Magnetofaba australis IT-1: one gene and its partners. The protein of the gene in region 2 binds, or shares a complex with, the protein of the main gene of each other region. Links are inferred from orthologs where the notes say so. Each region holds a gene or a part of one and is shown on either strand. Other genes may lie near its edges.

Region 1 (5,956 bases), on a different replicon or contig from region 2:
GATATGCGCAGCGCCGCCGAAGCTGGGGCCTATCTGAAGAAATTGCGCGCCCTGGTGCGCTACCTGGAGGTGTGCGACGGCAATATGGAAGAGGGTTCGTTCCGCTGCGACGCCAACGTGTCGGTGCGCAAGCACGGGGTCAAGGAGTTTGGCACCCGCTGCGAGTTGAAGAACCTCAACTCCATCCGCAACGTCATGCGCGCCATCGAGTTCGAGGCCGAACGCCAGATCGACCTCATCGAAGAGGGCGGCAAGGTGATCCAGGAGACGCGTCTGTGGGACGCCAACAAGTCCGAAACCCGCTCCATGCGCGGCAAGGAGGAGGCCCACGACTACCGCTACTTCCCCGAGCCCGACCTGCCGCGCTTGACCTTCGGCGACGAGCGCATCGACCGCGTGCGCTCCACCTTGCCTGAGCTGCCCGACGCCAAGCGCGCGCGCTTTGAAGCGGAGTTCAACCTCTCCCACTACGACGCCGCCGTGCTCACCGCCAGCCGCGAATTGGGCGACTACTACGAAACCGTTGTGGCCGCCGTGGCCAAAGCGGGCAAACCCGAGCCCAAAATCGCCGCCAACTGGGTCACCACCGAACTGCTGGGGGTGATCAACAAAGAGGGCCGTGAGATCACCGACTCGCCGGTGAGCGCAGAGAATCTGGGCCTGTTGGTGGCGCGCATCGTCGATAACACCATCAGCGGCAAGATCGCCAAAGAGGTGTTCGCCGCCATGTACGAAAGCGGCGATAGCCCCGACGCCATTATCGAAGCCAAAGGGCTCAAGCAGGTGACCGACGAAGGCGCCATTGAGGCCGAAGTGGACAAGGTCCTGGCGGCCAGCGCGCAGCAGGTGGAGCAGTATAAAAACGGTCAGAACAAACTGTTCGGCTTCTTCGTCGGCCAAGTGATGAAGGCCACCCGCGGCAAAGCCAACCCCGGCGTGGTCAACAAGCTGCTCAAAGCGAAACTGGACGGATGAACCGACGCGCCGCCATTATCCTGCTGGCGGCGGCGGTGGGGTTGACGGTATTGGGCGCCCTGTCGCTGGGCGTCATGCGCATGGACGCAGAGAAATACCGCCCCCAGGTTCTGGCGATTCTGCAACAGATCACCGGGCGCGCCGCGCTGGTGGGCGAGATGGACTTTCTGCCCACCAGCGGCGTGACCCTGCGTCTGAAAGACGTGGTGATCCCCTCTGACGACCCCAAAGCCCCGCCGCTGGCGCGCATTCCCCTGGCGGAAGTGGGCGTGGGACTCACCTTTTTATTGGGCGACAAGCCGCACCTCTCCTCCATCACCCTGGTGTCGCCCGAGTTCCACCATATTCAGCTCAAGCCCATCAATCTGCTGGGCGCAGCGCAGGATAAGGCCCGCGAAAGCAGCCAGAAACTCCGCGAAGCGCTGCAGCCCTACGTGGACCAAACCAGCATCGGCGTGTTCAACATTCGCCGCGGCTCGGTGACGCTGATCGATCGCGCCTCACCGTTCAAGCGCACCTTGCGCGTGGCCAAACTGGATTTGACCGCGCGGGATCTGGCCCCTGGCCACATCGCCAACCTGCGCGCCAATGCGGAAGTCTCCAAAGTGCCGGTCACCCTCACCGGCCAGTTGGGTCCCCTGCCCGCCGATCTGGATGTGCGGCAGATGCCTATCCTGCTCAATCTGGAGGCCAAATCGGTGGCGTTGGGCAACCTCACCGAACTGTTCCCGGAAATTCCCCCCACCGCTCATGCCGAACGCGGCTACGCCTCGGCGCTGATCCACGGCAAACTCAGCGACGCCCTCTCCACCCGTCTGCGCCTGGAGTTCGACGATCTGCTCCTCAGTGATGGCCGCTCCGACGACCCTAAGGCCGAGCCGCTGCATATCGATCTGGCCTGGCGGCAGCAATCCACCCTATGGGCGCGCCCCGGCGATGTGGGCGGCGAATTGGGCGAATCTTACCTGTATATTGATAGCGCGCCAGTGGCGCGCATGTCGGGCCGACTGCAGATGGCCCCGGCGCAACGCGTGGATCTGCGTCTGAACGCCCTCAAACCGATGCCGGTGGCCTTGTTGCCACAACGCTGGCGCGATCGCATCGGACTGCATACCGGACTGGCGCAAGGACGCTTGCATCTGCAAGGGGGATTGCCGGACAACCTGAGTCTGCGCGCGGAGTTGGATTTGAGCGACGCCGCCTGGGCCCTCCCCCCAGCGCTGGAGAAACCCATTGGCGCGCCGCTGACGCTGCGCGGCCACTTCTCCCAGAGCGCGGGCAAGGTGATTGCCGATGAGCTGACCCTCACCCGCCGCGGCGGCGACATCCTCAAATTCTTTGGCCCACTCTGGCCGCGCACCGAACTGCGCGCGGTGGGCCAGTGGAAGCTGGAGGCGCTGCCGGAGCTCTTTCCACGCTCGGCGGAGTGGCGCATTGAGGGTATGGCGCATCTGGAGTTGGGCGTCACCCGCGACGCTGAGCGACACTGGCGCGTGGAGGGTCAGGCCCACGCGCCCACCGGCGCCATCATGGATCTGCCCTGGCGGCGCCTGGCGGTGCGCGTGCAGGCCGATGAGAACGCCATCAGCGCGCCCCAACTCCGTTTTGACGCCTTAGGCGGCCACTTTGAGACCGCGCTCACCCTCAATTTGGAACAGCCGCCTCGACGCGTGTTGGGGCAGTTTAGCGTGCAGGGGGTGTCATTGCGCCAAGTGGACCGCGCCATTGCGCGCAACAGCGCGCTATTCCAGCGCTTCAAGGCGGTCACGCCTAGCGACAGAACGCCGTTGCGGGTCGAGGGCGTTCTCAACGCCCAGGGTGAAGTGATGGCGCTACTGGACCAACAGAGCCACTTGATCGAGTCGCCATTCCTGGCTGGCGCGCTCTCAGTGGAACCCGGCCGCGTGGCGGGACTCAATGGTGAACGCATGTTGGGCCTCGTTAACCCCACCGAGGGTGAGAATCCCGACCTCTTCTCTGAGCCAGAAGGATATTTCCATTGGGACCGCGCCAGTGGCCACTTCGTGCATCAACAGGGGCACTGGCTGTTGGAGAATCTACGCATCGACGTGGGCCGCACCCATTTTGAGGGACGCGCCCTGGTTAACGCCGATGGCAAGCATACGTTAAACCTGACTCGCATCGGGCCGGAGGGGCAGGAGCACAAACTGGTATTGGAAGGGAGCGCCGATCAGATTCGCCAGCTCAAAGGAAACTAGGGAGTATTCACACGATCATCAGTCAATTTCACAATTGGACATTGGCGATTTTGGCGATGAAGGATAACGAGGGCTCAGCCCTCTATAATAAATCAAAACTAAAACTGCACAGAACGGCCAACAGTCAGCGCAAGCTCAGGCTACGTCACGCAAACATTACGCGTTTCTGTGCAATTTGGTTGCGCAGCCAACAGCCCAGCGTGCGCGTCAACAAGGGGTGTTGTCGCCGCAGTGCCAGGCGTGGATGGCGTCCAGACCGCGATAGCGCTGATCCTCGTCCAGCCCATACCCCACCAGACGCAGATCCGGGGTCTCAAACCCCAGATAACTGACCGGCAGAGGTTCGGCGCGATCCACCGTCTTGTGCAGCAGCACCGCCAACCGCACGGAATGCGGTTGATAGCGCCGCAATCCGCTCAGCAGCCGCTTGGCGCTGCCGCCGGAGTCCAATAGCGCATCCACCAGAATCACATCGCGCCCGACGATGAGGTCAGGATCGCTGTTGCACAGCGCCAGATCCGCCTCATCCTGGGCGTCGGGACGATCCATCACGAACACCACCGGCAGCGGCGCCGACAGCGCACGCAGTAGATCGGCGCCGAACAGAAAGCCCCCTTTCAGGGCGATGGCCAGCACCGCATCCAACCCCTGCTGCTGAATATCGCCTTCGATCTGCGCCGCCAACTCGGCGATGCGCTCCGCCAGCAGGTCGGCGTCGATCAAAGGCTTCAGGTGCGGGAGGGGGTCGGATTGACTCATCGGCTGCGCGACGCTCCTGGTCTTATTTGGAGCCGCCCAACAGGCGCTCCAGGAAGTGCAGATCGTACTCGCCGCTGATGAAGGCGCCATCCTGCAGGATGCGCTTGTGCAGCGGAATGGTGGTGCGCACGCCGCCGATGACATACTCATCCAGAGCCCGGCGCATACGCGCCATGGCCTCGGCGCGATCCCCGCCCCAAGTGATCAACTTGCCGATCATGGAGTCGTAGTGAGGCGGAATGCGATAGCCGCCATACACCCCGGCGTCCACCCGCACGCCGCCGCCGCCCGGGGCGTGGTACTCGGTGATCACTCCCGGCGAGGGGATGAAGGTCTGCGGGTCCTCGGCGTTGATGCGACACTCGATGGCGCACCCTTCCAACACCACCTCCTCCTGGGTCAGGGTGAGCTTTTCGCCAGCGGCCACGCGGATCTGCTCTTTGACCAGATCCACCCCGGTGATCAGTTCGGTCACCGGATGCTCCACCTGGATGCGGGTGTTCATCTCCAGGAAGTAGAAGTTGCCCTTGTCGAACAGGAACTCGAAGGTGCCCGCGCCCACGTACTTGATCGCCGCGGCGGTCTCGGCGGCCAGCTTGCCCAGCTGATTGCGCTGCTCCGGGGTGACGGCGGGAGACGGCGCCTCCTCCAACACCTTCTGGTGACGGCGCTGCAAAGAGCAGTCGCGCTCGCCCAGGTGGATGGCGTTGCCGTGCTTGTCGCACAGCACCTGGATCTCCACGTGACGCGGCGCTTCGAGGAACTTCTCGATGTAGATGGCGTCGTTGCGGAAGAACTGCATGGCTTCGGTTTTGGCCACCGAATAGGCGTTGATCAGCCCCGGCTCGGCGTGCACCACCTTCATGCCGCGTCCGCCGCCGCCGCCCACTGCCTTGATGATGACCGGGAAACCGATCTCCTTGGCCAGCTTCAGCGCCTCTTTATCGCTCTTGATGGCGCCTTCGGAGCCGGGCACCACCGGGATGCCGTATTTGGCCACGGTTTTGCGCGCCTGCACCTTGTTGCCCATCAGGCGGATCGCCTCGGGCTCGGGACCGATGAAGGTGATGCCGGAGGCTTTGACGATCTCGGCGAACTCGGCGTTCTCGGAGAGAAATCCGTAGCCGGGATGGATCGCCTCGGCGTCGGTGATCTCGGCGGCGGCCATAATGGAGGAGATGTTGAGATAGGAGTCCAGCGACGACGGCGGGCCGATGCACACCGACTCGTCGGCCAGGCGCACGTGCATGGCGTCGACGTCGGCGGTGGAGTGCACCGCCACTGTCTGGATGCCCAACTCCTTGCACGCGCGATGGATGCGCAGGGCGATTTCGCCACGGTTGGCGATGAGGATTTTACTGAACATGGGCGGGGATCCAGACTCGGTCAGACGGGTTCGATGAGGAACAGCTCTTCGCCAAACTCCACCGGGGTGGCGTTATCCACCAGGATCTTGACGATGCGTCCCGACTGCTCGGCTTCGATCTCATTCATCAGCTTCATCGCTTCGATGATGCACAGGGTCTGCCCCTTCTCCACCACATCGCCCTCTTTGACAAACGGCGCAGCGTCCGGCGACGGCGATTTATAATAGGTGCCCACCATGGGCGAGGTCACCGCCGTGGCGTTGGGAAAAGCGGCGGCGTGGGAACCGGCGCCGTCATCAACGGGCGCGCCCATGGCGGCGGGCGCTGCGGGGGCATAGGCGGGCATGGGCGCGGCGGCGGGCGGCGCCATGGCCACCATGGTGGTTCCAGGCGCCGGACCCAAGGCGCGCGCCACGCGCACTTTGGCGCCGTCACGCTCCACTTCAATCTCCGACACGTCGGTGCCTTCCAACATTTTCACCAATTGACGAATCTCTTTGAGATCCATGCCGCTTTCTCCCGAAACCTTGCGTTTCTCAATGCCGCGCCGTGCGGCGGCGTTATCATTGTTCATGGGCGCTGCGGGGGGCTTGATATTCCCCGCGCGCGTTGCGCTCAATCCTGTTGTTGGGCGTT
Region 2 (4,349 bases):
GCGCCAAGCGTCGATGATGCTGGGCAGATCCTTATCTGACATCACCGCAAACAGCAGCGTGGGTTTGCGTCCCGGCGTTTCGGCAAAGAAGGCGGCTGCAGCCTGCGCCGCGTGGGCGTTATGGGCGCCGTCCAGCCACACTTCGGGCTCTGTGGCGATGCGCTGCAGACGTCCCGGCCACTGCGCCTGCGCCACCGCCTCGCACACCGCCTCGTTGGGCAGACGCCAGCCTTGATTGGCGCGCAGCAGTCGCGCCATGGCCACGGCTTGGGCGGCGTTGTGCATCTGATGCTGTCCAACCAACCCTGGCCGCGGCAACACCAACTGCCCGAAAGCATCCTCGTAGCGCCAACTGTGCGCTTCGAACGCCATGTCGTAGCGATAGTCCCGTTGCGCCAACCACAGCGGCGCGCCCGCCGCCTCGGCCTGGGCGGCGATGACATTGCGCGCCGCCAATGAACCGGGGTGGACAACAGCGGTTACGCCCGCCTTGAGGATTCCCGCCTTTTCAGCGGCAACGGCTTCGATGGTTTGGCCCAGATAGTCGGCGTGATCCAAAGCGATGGGCGTAATGGCGGTGAGCAGCGGCGCAGGAAAGACGTTGGTAGCGTCCAAACGCCCGCCTAAGCCGGTCTCCAGCAACACCGGCGCAGGCGCGCCGCCCGGTCGCAATGCGGCCCAATCGGCAAAGTGCAACAGCGCAGCGGCAGTGGCCTGTTCAAAATAGGTCGCCAACTCATTGGGGTCGGCGCGTCTGACTGCGGCCAGATAGCGATCCAACGCCGCATCGTCAATGGGCGCGCCCGCCACGCGAATGCGTTCGTTGAAACGGTGCAGATGCGGCGAGGTGTAAACGCCGCTGGGAATGCCCGCAGCCTTGAGAATCGCCTCCAGAAACGCCAGCACCGAGCCTTTGCCGTTGGTGCCCGCCACATGCACCACGTGGCGCAGCGAACGCTGGGGGCCGCCCAGCGCATCCAACAACGCAACCACCCGCTCCAGCCCCGGGCGAATCAACCGTTCGGAACCTGAGGGCTCCATGGTCGGATCAGCGCAGGTTGGTGGCGAAATCGGGAATTTTGGCCTGGTGCGAGGTAAACCGCGTGAGCAGGTCCGCCAGGGTGTCGCGCATCTCGTTGCGGTGACAGATCATATCCAGAAAGCCATGATCGAGCAGATATTCGCTGCGCTGGAACCCCGGCGGCAGCTTCTCGCGCACGGTCTGTTCGATCACCCGCGGACCGGCAAAGCAGATCAGCGCGTTGGGCTCGGCGATATTGATATCGCCCAACATGGCGAAGGAGGCGGTGACGCCGCCGCTGGTGGGGTCGGTGAGGACCGAAATGTACGGCAGACCCGCCTGCTCAAGACGCGTCAGGGCGGTGGAGGTGCGCGCCATCTGCATCAGCGACAGAATGCCCTCCTGCATGCGCGCGCCGCCCGAGGCGGAGAACACGATGAAGCCGCAACGTTGCTCCACCGCCGCCAGCGCGCCCGCGGCGATCTTGCTGCCCACCACCGAGCCCATGGAGCCGCCCAGGAAGGGGAAGTCGAACGCCGCGCAGATCACCGGCACGCCCTTGATGGCGCCTTTGAACAGACGCAGCGCATCGGGATTGCCAGTCTTCTTCTGCGCCTCTTTAATGCGGGTTTTGTAGGGCTTGGAGTCCTTGAATTTGAGCGGGTCCACCGGCTCGATATTGCCCAGCAGCTCCTCACGGCCATCTTCATCCAGGGTGATGTCGATGCGGCGCTGCCCGGAGATGCGGAAGTGATTCTCACAGTGGGCGCACACATCCAGATTGCGCTCCAGCTCCTTTTGGAACAGCGCCTGACCGCAGCTGGGGCACTTGATCCACAGCCCTTCAGGCGTGCTGGCCTTGCTGTCGCCCTTGATTTTGGGGCGAATAATGCGGGTCAGCCAGTTCATCGCGCCGGATTCTTCGGTCATGGCGTCCTCGGTCGATCAGTTAAGCGCCCGCCACAGCGGCGGCGCGCGCATTTTCAACAAAACGTCGGGTTTTTTCAGCATCCTTACGTCCCGGCGCGGCCTCCACGCCGCTGGAGACATCCACCCCATGGGGCTGCACGCGGCGCACCGCTTCAGCCACATTGTCGGGATTGAGCCCCCCCGCCAGGATCAACGGCGCATCGGGTTCGAACCGCCGCAGGATATCCCAGTCAAACGCGTGGCCCGTGCCGCCATAAGCGCCATCCACTTTGGCGTCCAATAGCAGCGCGCGGGCGGGGTAGCGATTCAAGCCGAGCAAATCGTCCGCTTGCGCCACCCGCGCGGCCTTGATGGCGCGCGGCCCCACCGCCTGGCAGAACTCCGGCGCTTCATCGCCGTGCAACTGAATGCGATCCAGCCCGCACAGGAACTCAGCGCGACGGATCTCCTCCAACGAGGCGTTGACGAATAGCCCCACTACGGTGAGCAGCGGCGGCATGCGTCCGGCCCACTGCGCCACCGTCTCTGGGGCCACATAGCGGGAGGATTTCTTATAGAACACCAGCCCCAGCGCGTCGGCCCCGGCGTCCTGAACCATCCAGGCGTCCTCCAGAGTGGTGACGCCGCAAATTTTGATCGCCAGCGCCACGCTTACACCGCCGCCTCAGACAGCAGCGCGCCCAGCGCCGGACCAGGATCGCCGCTCTTCATGAACGCTTCGCCGATCAGGAACGCGCGCACGCCGTGTGCGTTGAGCATGCGGATATCCGTCGCGCTGTGAATGCCGCTCTCGGAGACCAGCAGGCGGGATTTCTCCGCCCGCTCGCCCAGTCGCACAGTGGTCTCCAGGGAGGTTTCAAAGGTGCGCAGATTACGGTTGTTGACCCCCATCAACGGGGTCTTCAACTCATGGGCGGCGTCCAGTTCGGCTTCATCATGCACCTCCACCAGCACATCCAACCCCTGGTCCAGAGCCGCCGCCTCCAACTCCTGGGCCTGGGGCACGGAGAGCACCGCCATGATCAGCAGAATGGCGTCGGCGCCCATGGCGCGCGCTTCGAGCACCTGATAGGGGTCGTAGAGGAAATCCTTGCGCAGCACCGGCGCCGCCACCGACTCGCGAATGGCGGTGAGATACTCTTCATGCCCTTGAAAGAAGTCGTGATCGGTCAAGCAGGAGATGCACGCCGCGCCATGTTCGGCGTAACCGGCGGCGATGGCGGCGGGATCAAATTTTTTCTCAGCGGGAAAGATGCGCCCTTTGGAGGGGGACGCCATCTTGACCTCGGCGATGACGGCGTTTTCGCCCAGCCCCGCCTTCTCCATCAGAGCTTGGGCGAATCCACGCCCGCCCGGCGCAGCGCTGGCGCGGCGACTCATCTCGCCTTCGGAGACGGCGGCGCGGCGCGCGGCCACCTCCTCGCGTTTGCGCGCCATGATCTTCTGCAATACGTCGGGCGCGCCCATACTCAGGCCCCTTTCACCGTCACATAGGCAAAGCGACGCTTGCCCACTTGAATCAGATAGCGCTCGCCCGCCGCCAACTCATGTTTGGGATCGCTGACCTTCTCGCGCTCCACGGAGACGGCGTTCTGCTTGATCATGCGCATCCCCTCGCTATTGGATTTCACCAGCCCGGCGCCGCTGAGCACGGCGGGCAGCCCCAGGGACGCGCCCTCGGCTTGGACTTCGACTTCGTCGATCTCGTCGGGCAGGTCCTTCTTCTTGAACATGGTCTCGAACTCGGCGCGGGCCGCCTCAGCGGCCTCGGCGTCATGAAACCGCGCCACCATCTCGGCGCCCAGACGCTTTTTCACCTCCATGGGGTGCTCCGCGCCCGAGGCCACCGCCTGCTTCAACTCCGCCACCTGCGCCAGAGAGAGATCGGACAGCAACTCATAGTAGCGCCACATCAGATCATCGGAGATGGACATCACCTTGCCGAAGATCTCCCGCGGCGGCTCCAGCACGCCAATGTAGTTATTCAGCGACTTGGACATCTTCTGCACGCCGTCCAGCCCCTCCAGGATGGGCATGGTCAGCACGCATTGGGGCTCCTGGCCGAAGTCGCGCTGCAACTCACGCCCCACCAGCAGATTGAACAGCTGATCGGTGCCGCCAAGTTCCACATCGGCGCGCATGGCCACCGAGTCATACCCCTGCACCAGCGGGTAGAGGAACTCATGGATGGCGATGGGCCGCCCCTCTTTGTACCGTTTGGAAAAGTCGTCGCGCTCAAGCATCTGCGCCACAGTAAAGCGCGCCGCCAGCTTGATCATATCCGCCGGGGTCATGGCGTTCATCCACGTGCTGTTGAACATCACCGTGGTGCGCTCGGGGTCGAGGATTTTGAACACCTGCTGCTTATAGGTCTCGGCGTTGGCGGCGATCTGCTCGG
Region 3 (6,124 bases), on a different replicon or contig from region 2:
AACCTGCGGCAGCGCGGCGCGCATCTGCGCCCGCTCGGCGGGATTGTCATCAAAGAAGACCAGCGCATCCACGCCGATATTCAGCTCCTGGGCGATGGCGGCGAGATTTTGCGGTTTGGGCTCCCAGTTGATGCGCAGCGCGGCAATGTGTTCGCGGCGGATGAGCATATCCGGGTGGGTATCGATGGCGGCTTCGGCGTCTTCGGGATTGTTCTTACTGGCCACCGCCAGGATCACGCCGCGGTCATACAGGGAGAGAATCGCCTTGTGGAACTCCTGGAACGCCAATCCCGCGCCGCTCTGGCCCAGTTTGATCCCCGCCAACCCATCTTCGCCGATGACGCCGCCCCACAGGGTGTTGTCCAGATCCAGCACCAGACACTTCTTGCTCACCCCGCGCGCGGCGCGCAGTAGGGTGGCGGTGTGACGGGCGAGAAGGGGCATTAATTCGCTTGAGAGCGGCGCGCGCGCCAGTTGCCACATCTGGGCGTTGCGCGCATTGGCGTAGCCCACCATAGAGCAGGCGCGCTCCAGGTCCACAATGTACACATCAGGAATTTGTCGCGCGGCGTCGGCCAGCAGCCAGTTAAGGCGGGTGATGGCGGCGTCCTGGCCATCGGGTCGCATCGCCTCCAGCACCCCCAGCATGGGGTGGGCCGGGCGCGGGAAGTTGGTCAGCAGAATGGGCGCGGCGCTGCGTTGGCGGAAGCTCTGAATCGCGCCCATGAGTTCGGAGATGGCGGCGTCGGCGTGCTGCTCAACCTGCTCCTGGGTCAGGCGTAGATAGCGTTCGCACAGGGGCTGGCAGACCGTCTCCAGCTGCAGCGAAAGAAACAGCGCATCGCAGTTGGCGAGAGCCTCGGCCTCATCGGCGCTGGGGGCGATGAGGGTTTGATGCACGGCGTTGAACGGCCCCACATGCCAGGAGCCGGCAAACCCTTCCCGGGCCAGCTCCACCGCCAGATAGGGCAGCCACGGCTGCACGGTGATATCGGCCAGGAAGCCGATTTTGACCGGCGCCAGGTCGCTGCGCCCGGCCAGGGTGCGGGCGGCCTGCTGGTAGCGCATGGGCGAGGGGTCGGCGTCCAGCTCGCGCCACAGGGCGACGAGCTCTTCATCAGATGTGGAGGAAATGGCGTTCATGGCCCACTGTGTTGAAAAGTCCGAATCCGACAGAGGTGCGGACAGAAGCGCGAAACTGGACAGGTGGAAAATCGCGACATTTCCTGGCGCGAAGATTTGTTGATACGCAAATCGCAAGCGATTTGCTGGGCGGGGTCTGGGTTCCGCGACCCCAGCGGGTCGAGGAGGGCGCCCCACGGTTTGGCTTTTGATCTTCAGGGGAGTTTGAGGGCACAGCCCTCAACATCTTAAAACATCCACATCAGTATATCCTGAGCAAAAGCCCGCACAGAATAAAGCTTTCCCACCCGTCAAGCCACCCATTCCGTATACAGATTGTCGAACGTGGGCAGGGGATCGACATCACTCTTGGCCAATTTGACGATGGGATCGTCGGCGACGCGGGACAGCAGCGGGGCGATGGTGGGGTAGAGGCGCGTTTCGATCAGGCTGTAGGCGGCGCGATCACGCAGCAGAAAGTGACGCTTGAGGCGATTGAGATAGCGCAGGAACAGCGCCGGGTCGCTGACGTAGTGAATCACCAGACAGGGCAGGCGCACGTCGAAACGTCCGGTGCGGGTGTACATCACATGGCACAGATTATCGCGACGGCCCACCCCCACATGGCGGCAGTTGAGATAGGAGTCCTTGCCGCGATGGGCGTTGAAGATCTCTAGCGCTTGATCGGAGAGGCCACGGGCGATGGCGTCGGGGTCGGTGGTCAGATAGCCCCATCCGGGCAAGCCGATGTGGGGGATGATGCGCACCTGCGGATCCAGCCGGGTGAAGCCAAGCCAGGTGAACACCTTTTCGGCGGTCTCGTTGGCCGAGGTGTTGAGAAACGCGTAGCCGGGCTGGGCGATGATCGCCTGCAGCAGCCCTAAGCTCTGCGGGCGATAGGCGTCATCCACCACCCAGGTGGTGACGTTGCAGATGCGGCGCTCCTGGCCGTTGATGATGCGGCGGGCGTAGAGGGCGCCGAACAGGCCGACGATGCGCCCCGCTTCCGTTTGCAGCATGAAGCCGTTGTTGGGCTTTTCCGGGTCCCAGTGGTGACGAAACGCGGCGATGCAGGCGGCGTTGCCCAGCTGCGGCAACTGCTTGGCGCGGATGTAGTCGCAGGCGTCGGAGAGATCGAAGTCGGTGATGGGCTTGATCTGCGCCGGGGGCGGCGCCGGAGTTGGAGTCACGGTTGGCGTCGGCTCGGCAGTCTGGTTCATAAGGCGTGTCCCAAGGCGGCCAGCATGGCGTCCATGCCTGGTTCCGTGACCGGGGTGAATGTCTGCACAAGATTCTCCCGCGCCTGCTGCAACTCGGTCTCAAACTGCGTTTGCGGCATCTGCTCAAAGTGGGCGATGGCGGCCTGCAAGCTGGCGGCGTCGCCTGCGGCGCGATGCAGATAGGGGGCCTGGAACAGTGGATCATTCTCCAGGGTTTCGTTGATGCGCAGATGGATCACCGGCAGCCCCAGCGCCACCGCGTTCATCACCGCGGTGGAGCCGACGTAAAGGGCGGCGTCGGCTTGCAGAATCGCTTGATTGAGATCCTTGGGCTCGCTGGCGCCGAAGGGGCCGTCCGCAGTGAGCGCGACGCCAGACTTCTGCGCCAACTGTTCGGTGGGCAGGTCGACGGGGTGGCCGCGCAGTAAAATGCGCACGCTGGGGATTTCGCGGGCGATGGCGTCCAGCAGCCGAACGGCATCGATGCTGTGGGCCAAGCCATCCATCAGGGCGATGAGTGTGCGAATTTTTCTCGGCGGGGCGGCGCGTTGGGGCGTGATGCCCGACAGATCCGGCCCACGCAGCGCACAGCCGGCGCGAGCCCAGGCGCGATCATGGGCGCCGAGGGTCAGGAAGGTGCGCCGCGCTTCTGGTCCGGTGCAGAACATCACCCCCGGCGCCGGACGGTGGCGACGCTCCTCCTCGGCCACATAGTTCTTCAGGTGCGACGGCAGCACCGCGCAGTGCAGGAAGCCCAGGCTGGGGCGTTTCTGCTGCGCGCAGAGCCGGTTCCACGCCTTCTCCCACGGATTGTTCTCATACAGCATCACCACCCCGGCCAGAGGGTTCCAACGCAACGCGCGGCGGGCGGCGGCTTCGGTCATATAGCAGAACTGCTTGTGCACCACCGCCTCACGGCGTAGATCCCAGCGCGTCAGGGCGCGCAGATCCACCCCAGCCAGACCGGGCGGCATTTGAGGAATGCGAATGCGGGTGAAAAAGGCCCGCGCGGCGGAAGTCAGCAGATCCCACGGGGTGAGAAAATCGCCCACCGAGGCCACGGTGATGTCGCCCACGCGACGGGCGGCGGCGGTGGAGCCGTCGGCGTCGTGAATGATGCCGCCGATCACCAGCGTCTTCAGGCCGCGCTGCTGGGCGTGATGAGGCAGGGGGCCCAGATAGGCGTCGCTGTAGCGGCCCGCTTCGGCGCTGCGATTGAGCGGTCCGGCGTGGAGTAGGGTGAGCGACAGCAGGTCATGGTCGCGCAGCGCCTCAGAGGGCAGCGGCGCACGGCGCGCGGCGCGGAGAATCGCCCAGTGGCGCAGCAGCTCCAGGATGCAATGGAGCAGGGGTTTAAAGCGCAAAATCAGCGCCTGACGCAACCAGTGCAGGCGAGCGCGGGGGGCGATCTTCACCCGCCAGCCGTGGCGGCGGGCGATGGCGGCGATCATGCGGGCGTCGAAGGGGTCGCTCACCGCGCTGGCCAACTGGGTTGCGCCGCCCGGGGTGGCCAGCAGGGCGTCCCAGCGGGCGGCGAGGGTGAGTTTGTCCAGAATCAGCGAGCGAAAGCGATCCCGCGAAGCCATCCAGGTATAGAACCAAGCGGGGTTGTGCGGATTGGCGGCGGTCAGGTCAGCCGACAGCTTGAGGGTGGCCTCCCGCGCCATGTGCGCGCGCTCGGCGTCCAGCCGCGGCAGCGGCAGCTCCTGGCCCGACGGCGCCTCGCCGGGGTAGGCGGGCGGACGCACGATCAGCACATCCGCAGGCGCCTGAGTGGGGTGGGCGCGCAGCCACAGCGTGCGGGGAGTCTCCAGCAACGCCCTTAGTTCTCCAGCACCTGACCCAAGGCCATGTACTTGTCAAAGCGTTGCTGCGCCAGCCCTTCGGGGGAGTATTGATCCAGGTCGCTCAAGCCGCCGAGAATCTGCCGCTTGAGATAGATGGCGGCGGCCTTGGGATCGCGGTGGGCGCCGCCGGTGGGCTCGGCGATGATGCCGTCGATGACGCCCAGCTCGCGGATCTCATCGGCGGTCAGGCGCATCGCCTCGGCGGCGCGCGGCGCTTCGGCGGCGTCTTTCCACAGGATCGAAGCGCAGCCTTCGGGGGAGATTACCGAGTAGATGGCGTACTGCATCATGTAGACGCGGTTGCCCATGCCGATGGCCAGCGCGCCGCCGGAGCCGCCTTCGCCGATCACCACGCAGATCATGGGTACGGTCAATTGCGCCATCTCCTTGAGATTGCGCGCAATGGCTTCGGCCTGGCCGCGCTGCTCGGCGCCCTTGCCGGGGTAGGCGCCCTGGGTGTCGATGAGGCAGATGATGGGCAGACGGAACTTCTCGGCCATTTTCATCAGGCGCAGCGCCTTGCGGTAGCCTTCCGGTCGCGGCATGCCGAAGTTACGCTCCACCTTCTCCTTGGTGCCGCGCCCCTTCTCCTGGCCGATGACCATGACGTCGCGGCCATCGATGCGGGCCAGACCGCCGATGATGGCTTTGTCGTCGGCAAAGGCGCGATCGCCATGCAGCTCGCGGAAGTCGTCGAACACCATCTCCAGGTAGTCGCTGGTGTAGGGGCGATCCGGATGGCGGGAGAGCAGGGTCTTCTGCCAGGGGGAGAGCTTGGCGAAGATATCCTCGGTCAGACCGCGCGCCTTCTCCTCCAGCAGGGTGATCTCCTGGGCGATGTTCAGATCGGCGTTGGCCGAGGAGAGATGGCGCAGCTCATCCACCTTGGCCATCAATTCGCCAATGGGACGCTCAAATTCCAAAAAGTTGCGGGAGGCCATAAGCCGCAAGCTCCTCGCTGAAGGCGGACGCAAGGTCGCCGAATGGTTTGTTCTGGTGACCGACTAAAATAGCGCGCCTGGGCCCGGCTGTGAAGGGAAGATGGCGTCTAATGCGCATTTCACGGCGGGCTTTTCGACACGGCCCGCCGCGAAAGCGCCAATTTTTCCCACCTGGCGGTTACTTCTTGCTCTTGAGGGCGTTCTGTAGCGCTTGTCCAGCCATGCCGCCGCCCATGGCGCCCATCTGACCGCCCATCTGCTTATCCATACCCAGGGCGCCGCTGGCCGCCGAACCGGCGATGGAGCCCGCCTGAGAACCCACTTGGGCGCCGGAGATGGACACGCCGCCGGTGGTGACCGCCTGACCCGCCGCGCCGCCCAGCACCTGGCCGGTCTGGCGTCCGGCGTTGGAGCCGCCGGTGACATAAGCGCCCGCCGCGCCGCCAGCGGCCGCGCCCATCTGCTGACCCATGCCGCCAGACGCGGCCTGGGTGGCGCTGTTGACCGCCGAAGTCGCCGTGGCCGTGGTTTTGGCGGCGGCTTTGGCGGTGGGAGCAGCCTGGGTCCCTTGCAATAGCTGTTGCGCCGTTCCGGCGGCGGAGAGGGCGTCGCTCAGACCACTGGCGGCGGCGGGGGCGGCGCACAGCAGCAACAGGCTGGTGGCGGCGATGGCGGAAGCGGAAATAGCGCGCATGGGGATACCCTTTAGGCAAAAATAGTCGTGCGGCGCAGCCTTGTGCTGCGTCGGGCGCGATGGCGTCAATCCCCCTTATGCGCGCATTTCTCTATTGGCGCAAGGAGCTGACCGAGCGAAAACGCGCCGAGTCTGGCCCAAACTGCCGAATCAGCGCGTCCAGCAGGGCGTCGGAGGGCTGTACGCGGAAGTTGGGCCCCAGCGCCAGCCCCACCTTGGCGGATTCGCTGCGCACCCACAGCGCCACCTGACACCCGGCGTTGGATTGGTGCTCGGTAAGCAGCGCCTCCAGATCCGCCA
Region 4 (3,616 bases), on a different replicon or contig from region 2:
ATACGCGCCATGGCCTCGGCGCGATCCCCGCCCCAAGTGATCAACTTGCCGATCATGGAGTCGTAGTGAGGCGGAATGCGATAGCCGCCATACACCCCGGCGTCCACCCGCACGCCGCCGCCGCCCGGGGCGTGGTACTCGGTGATCACTCCCGGCGAGGGGATGAAGGTCTGCGGGTCCTCGGCGTTGATGCGACACTCGATGGCGCACCCTTCCAACACCACCTCCTCCTGGGTCAGGGTGAGCTTTTCGCCAGCGGCCACGCGGATCTGCTCTTTGACCAGATCCACCCCGGTGATCAGTTCGGTCACCGGATGCTCCACCTGGATGCGGGTGTTCATCTCCAGGAAGTAGAAGTTGCCCTTGTCGAACAGGAACTCGAAGGTGCCCGCGCCCACGTACTTGATCGCCGCGGCGGTCTCGGCGGCCAGCTTGCCCAGCTGATTGCGCTGCTCCGGGGTGACGGCGGGAGACGGCGCCTCCTCCAACACCTTCTGGTGACGGCGCTGCAAAGAGCAGTCGCGCTCGCCCAGGTGGATGGCGTTGCCGTGCTTGTCGCACAGCACCTGGATCTCCACGTGACGCGGCGCTTCGAGGAACTTCTCGATGTAGATGGCGTCGTTGCGGAAGAACTGCATGGCTTCGGTTTTGGCCACCGAATAGGCGTTGATCAGCCCCGGCTCGGCGTGCACCACCTTCATGCCGCGTCCGCCGCCGCCGCCCACTGCCTTGATGATGACCGGGAAACCGATCTCCTTGGCCAGCTTCAGCGCCTCTTTATCGCTCTTGATGGCGCCTTCGGAGCCGGGCACCACCGGGATGCCGTATTTGGCCACGGTTTTGCGCGCCTGCACCTTGTTGCCCATCAGGCGGATCGCCTCGGGCTCGGGACCGATGAAGGTGATGCCGGAGGCTTTGACGATCTCGGCGAACTCGGCGTTCTCGGAGAGAAATCCGTAGCCGGGATGGATCGCCTCGGCGTCGGTGATCTCGGCGGCGGCCATAATGGAGGAGATGTTGAGATAGGAGTCCAGCGACGACGGCGGGCCGATGCACACCGACTCGTCGGCCAGGCGCACGTGCATGGCGTCGACGTCGGCGGTGGAGTGCACCGCCACTGTCTGGATGCCCAACTCCTTGCACGCGCGATGGATGCGCAGGGCGATTTCGCCACGGTTGGCGATGAGGATTTTACTGAACATGGGCGGGGATCCAGACTCGGTCAGACGGGTTCGATGAGGAACAGCTCTTCGCCAAACTCCACCGGGGTGGCGTTATCCACCAGGATCTTGACGATGCGTCCCGACTGCTCGGCTTCGATCTCATTCATCAGCTTCATCGCTTCGATGATGCACAGGGTCTGCCCCTTCTCCACCACATCGCCCTCTTTGACAAACGGCGCAGCGTCCGGCGACGGCGATTTATAATAGGTGCCCACCATGGGCGAGGTCACCGCCGTGGCGTTGGGAAAAGCGGCGGCGTGGGAACCGGCGCCGTCATCAACGGGCGCGCCCATGGCGGCGGGCGCTGCGGGGGCATAGGCGGGCATGGGCGCGGCGGCGGGCGGCGCCATGGCCACCATGGTGGTTCCAGGCGCCGGACCCAAGGCGCGCGCCACGCGCACTTTGGCGCCGTCACGCTCCACTTCAATCTCCGACACGTCGGTGCCTTCCAACATTTTCACCAATTGACGAATCTCTTTGAGATCCATGCCGCTTTCTCCCGAAACCTTGCGTTTCTCAATGCCGCGCCGTGCGGCGGCGTTATCATTGTTCATGGGCGCTGCGGGGGGCTTGATATTCCCCGCGCGCGTTGCGCTCAATCCTGTTGTTGGGCGTTTAGATAGGCCACGCCCGCTTCAATGGCGTAGCCGTAGCCCGCCACCCCCAGCCCCACCACCTGCCCGACGGCGATATCGCTCACATAGGAGTGATGTCGAAACGGTTCGCGCTTGTGAATGTTGCTGATATGCACTTCAATAACCGGTTTATCCGCCGCCAGCAGCGCATCGCGAATCGCCACTGAGGTGTGGGTATAGGCTGCGGGGTTGATGATCACCAGGTCGGCGTCTTCACGCGCCTGCTGGATGCGATCCACCAGCACGCCTTCATGGTTGCTCTGCATAAACGCCAGGCTGGCGCCCAACCCTTCGGCGCGCTGGCGACACAGCTGCTCCACATCCTCCAGGGTCAAGGCGCCATACAGATGCGCCTCTCTGAGTCCCAACATATTCAGGTTGGGACCATTGACCACCAGAATTCGCCACGCTTGTTGCGACATTTCGCCCCGCTTCACGCTACCCGCCCCACCTGCGCGCCGACTGCGCAAAAAGGGCGTTGCATAGGATGGAAGGGGATTATAGAGACAATGTTGCGGGAAGGTCAGGAGGAAAATGTAAAAAATGTGCTTTTTTTGTCATTTTCGAGGCGATTTGGCGGCGTTTTGGCCAATATCCGGCCAAAAAACGCAATTATGTGGGTATCCGGGAATTCAGGGAAAGCCCTGCTGAGAGGCTACTCCGCCACCCCCTGACGATAGCGCGCCACGCCATCCAGACAGGCGCGCAGACGCGCCGCGCGGGGATCCTCCTGGCGCGGCGACGCGCTACGACTCAATCGGCTCAACACCTGGCGCAGATTGCCCACCGCCCGCGCTTGGTTGCGATAGCGCGCCACGCCGTCCAAAGCGCTGCGCAGACGGCTCAATTGCGCGCCCTGGGGATCAAACGGAGCGCTGTTGGCTTGCAGCTCCACCGGGTCAGCGACCGGGAAAGCGTCATGCGCCGCAGCCTCGCCTTCCGCCACCGGCGCCTCTTCAGTAATCTCAGACGCCTCTTCGACGCTGGCCGCCGCCTCAGCGATGGCGCCTTCCCCTGCCTCAGACGCTTCGTCCAACACAATAGCGGCTTGCGACTCCGCCTCCTCGGACACTGCACTCTCAACATCCGGCGCCGCCTCAGCGCTGGCCGGGGGCGCATCGGCGGACGCCTCCGCTTCAACTGGCGTTTCCTCAGCCGCCACGCCTCCGGTCGCCTTCACGGCGGCTTCTGACGCCTCGATAGCGGCGGAAGAGGCGTCCACCGCATGCCCGGAGGCTTTAATGGCGGCATCGGTATTCTCCACCGCCAGTCCCGATACATCCATAGTGGCGTCTGAGCTCTCAATGGTCGCCTCCGAAGCTCGGGCCAGGGCTTCGGAGTGGGCGTCAATCAAAGCCATTTCGGCAGGCGGCTCCTCTTCGACTTCAGATTCCGCAGCATCCGCCAAGCTCTCCTCAGCGGCGACATCCGCCTCAGGTTCGCAATCCGCGCGCGTTTGCGCCGGGGTTTCTCTAGCGGCGGCATCCTCGGCGATGGCCTCCTCCATGGCCGCCAACGCCTTGCGGAACACCTGCGCCGGGGCCGCGCCCAGTTTGGCCAGTTCGCTTTCGATGCGCGCATCCCAGCCCTGCTCGCCCGCGCCCAGCAGCCGCGCCATCAAATACCACTGCGCCACCTCTTCGGGCCGCTCGCGAATCATCTCCCCCAGCGCCTGTTGCGCTGCATCCACCCGCGCTTCCCGCGCCAGGGATACGATCTGATTGACAAACGTTTGCGCTTCCTGGGTCACAAGCCGCC

Evidence for each region.
Region 1: the proteins of accD (region 2) and accC are in contact, whole or in part, in a solved structure (PDB 8UXZ), measured with the Escherichia coli proteins. The link is inferred for Magnetofaba australis IT-1 from one-to-one orthologs.
Region 3: the proteins of accD (region 2) and accA are in contact, whole or in part, in a solved structure (PDB 8UXZ), measured with the Escherichia coli proteins. The link is inferred for Magnetofaba australis IT-1 from one-to-one orthologs.
Region 4: the proteins of accD (region 2) and accB are in contact, whole or in part, in a solved structure (PDB 8UXZ), measured with the Escherichia coli proteins. The link is inferred for Magnetofaba australis IT-1 from one-to-one orthologs.

What each region holds. Positions count from the first base shown.
Region 1 is NZ_LVJN01000020.1:628,284-634,239, reverse strand. The notes cover bases 3,148-5,956. They hold accC (acetyl-CoA carboxylase biotin carboxylase subunit), read right to left. Parts: upstream 5,320-5,956; coding sequence 3,976-5,319; downstream 3,148-3,975. Other genes in these bases: aroQ (type II 3-dehydroquinate dehydratase), read right to left, coding at 5,936-5,956; accB (acetyl-CoA carboxylase biotin carboxyl carrier protein), read right to left, coding at 5,340-5,894; MAIT1_RS15025 (phosphoribosyltransferase), read right to left, coding at 3,402-3,953; MAIT1_RS15030 (DUF748 domain-containing protein), read left to right, coding at 3,148-3,194. In the rest of the region: Asp-tRNA(Asn)/Glu-tRNA(Gln) amidotransferase subunit GatB, read left to right, coding at 1-975; more of MAIT1_RS15030, read left to right, coding at 972-3,147. UniProt on the Escherichia coli protein: This protein is a component of the acetyl coenzyme A carboxylase complex; first, biotin carboxylase catalyzes the carboxylation of the carrier protein and then the transcarboxylase transfers the carboxyl group to form malonyl-CoA.
Region 2 is NZ_LVJN01000018.1:597,616-601,964, forward strand. Bases 1-2,924 are described here. They hold accD (acetyl-CoA carboxylase, carboxyltransferase subunit beta), read right to left. Parts: upstream 1,952-2,924; coding sequence 1,049-1,951; downstream 1-1,048. Other genes in these bases: MAIT1_RS08725 (bifunctional folylpolyglutamate synthase/dihydrofolate synthase), read right to left, coding at 1-1,041; MAIT1_RS08735 (phosphoribosylanthranilate isomerase), read right to left, coding at 1,971-2,600; trpC (indole-3-glycerol phosphate synthase TrpC), read right to left, coding at 2,603-2,924. Also shown: more of trpC, read right to left, coding at 2,925-3,418; tyrS (tyrosine--tRNA ligase), read right to left, coding at 3,421-4,349.
Region 3 is NZ_LVJN01000011.1:5,161-11,284, reverse strand. Bases 3,148-6,124 are described here. They hold accA (acetyl-CoA carboxylase carboxyl transferase subunit alpha), read right to left. Parts: upstream 5,131-6,124; coding sequence 4,165-5,130; downstream 3,148-4,164. Other genes in these bases: dnaE (DNA polymerase III subunit alpha), read right to left, coding at 5,916-6,124; MAIT1_RS00835 (hypothetical protein), read right to left, coding at 5,309-5,824; MAIT1_RS00845 (hypothetical protein), read right to left, coding at 3,148-4,159. Also shown: MAIT1_RS00855 (HAD-IIIC family phosphatase), read right to left, coding at 1-1,143; MAIT1_RS00850 (hypothetical protein), read right to left, coding at 1,434-2,342; more of MAIT1_RS00845, read right to left, coding at 2,339-3,147. UniProt on the Escherichia coli protein: Component of the acetyl coenzyme A carboxylase (ACC) complex. First, biotin carboxylase catalyzes the carboxylation of biotin on its carrier protein (BCCP) and then the CO(2) group is transferred by the carboxyltransferase to acetyl-CoA to form malonyl-CoA.
Region 4 is NZ_LVJN01000020.1:626,507-630,122, reverse strand. What follows is about bases 1-2,904. They hold accB (acetyl-CoA carboxylase biotin carboxyl carrier protein), read right to left. Parts: upstream 1,778-2,904; coding sequence 1,223-1,777; downstream 1-1,222. Other genes in these bases: MAIT1_RS15005 (hypothetical protein), read right to left, coding at 2,514-2,904; aroQ (type II 3-dehydroquinate dehydratase), read right to left, coding at 1,819-2,280; accC (acetyl-CoA carboxylase biotin carboxylase subunit), read right to left, coding at 1-1,202. Also shown: more of MAIT1_RS15005, read right to left, coding at 2,905-3,608. UniProt on the Escherichia coli protein: This protein is a component of the acetyl coenzyme A carboxylase complex; first, biotin carboxylase catalyzes the carboxylation of the carrier protein and then the transcarboxylase transfers the carboxyl group to form malonyl-CoA.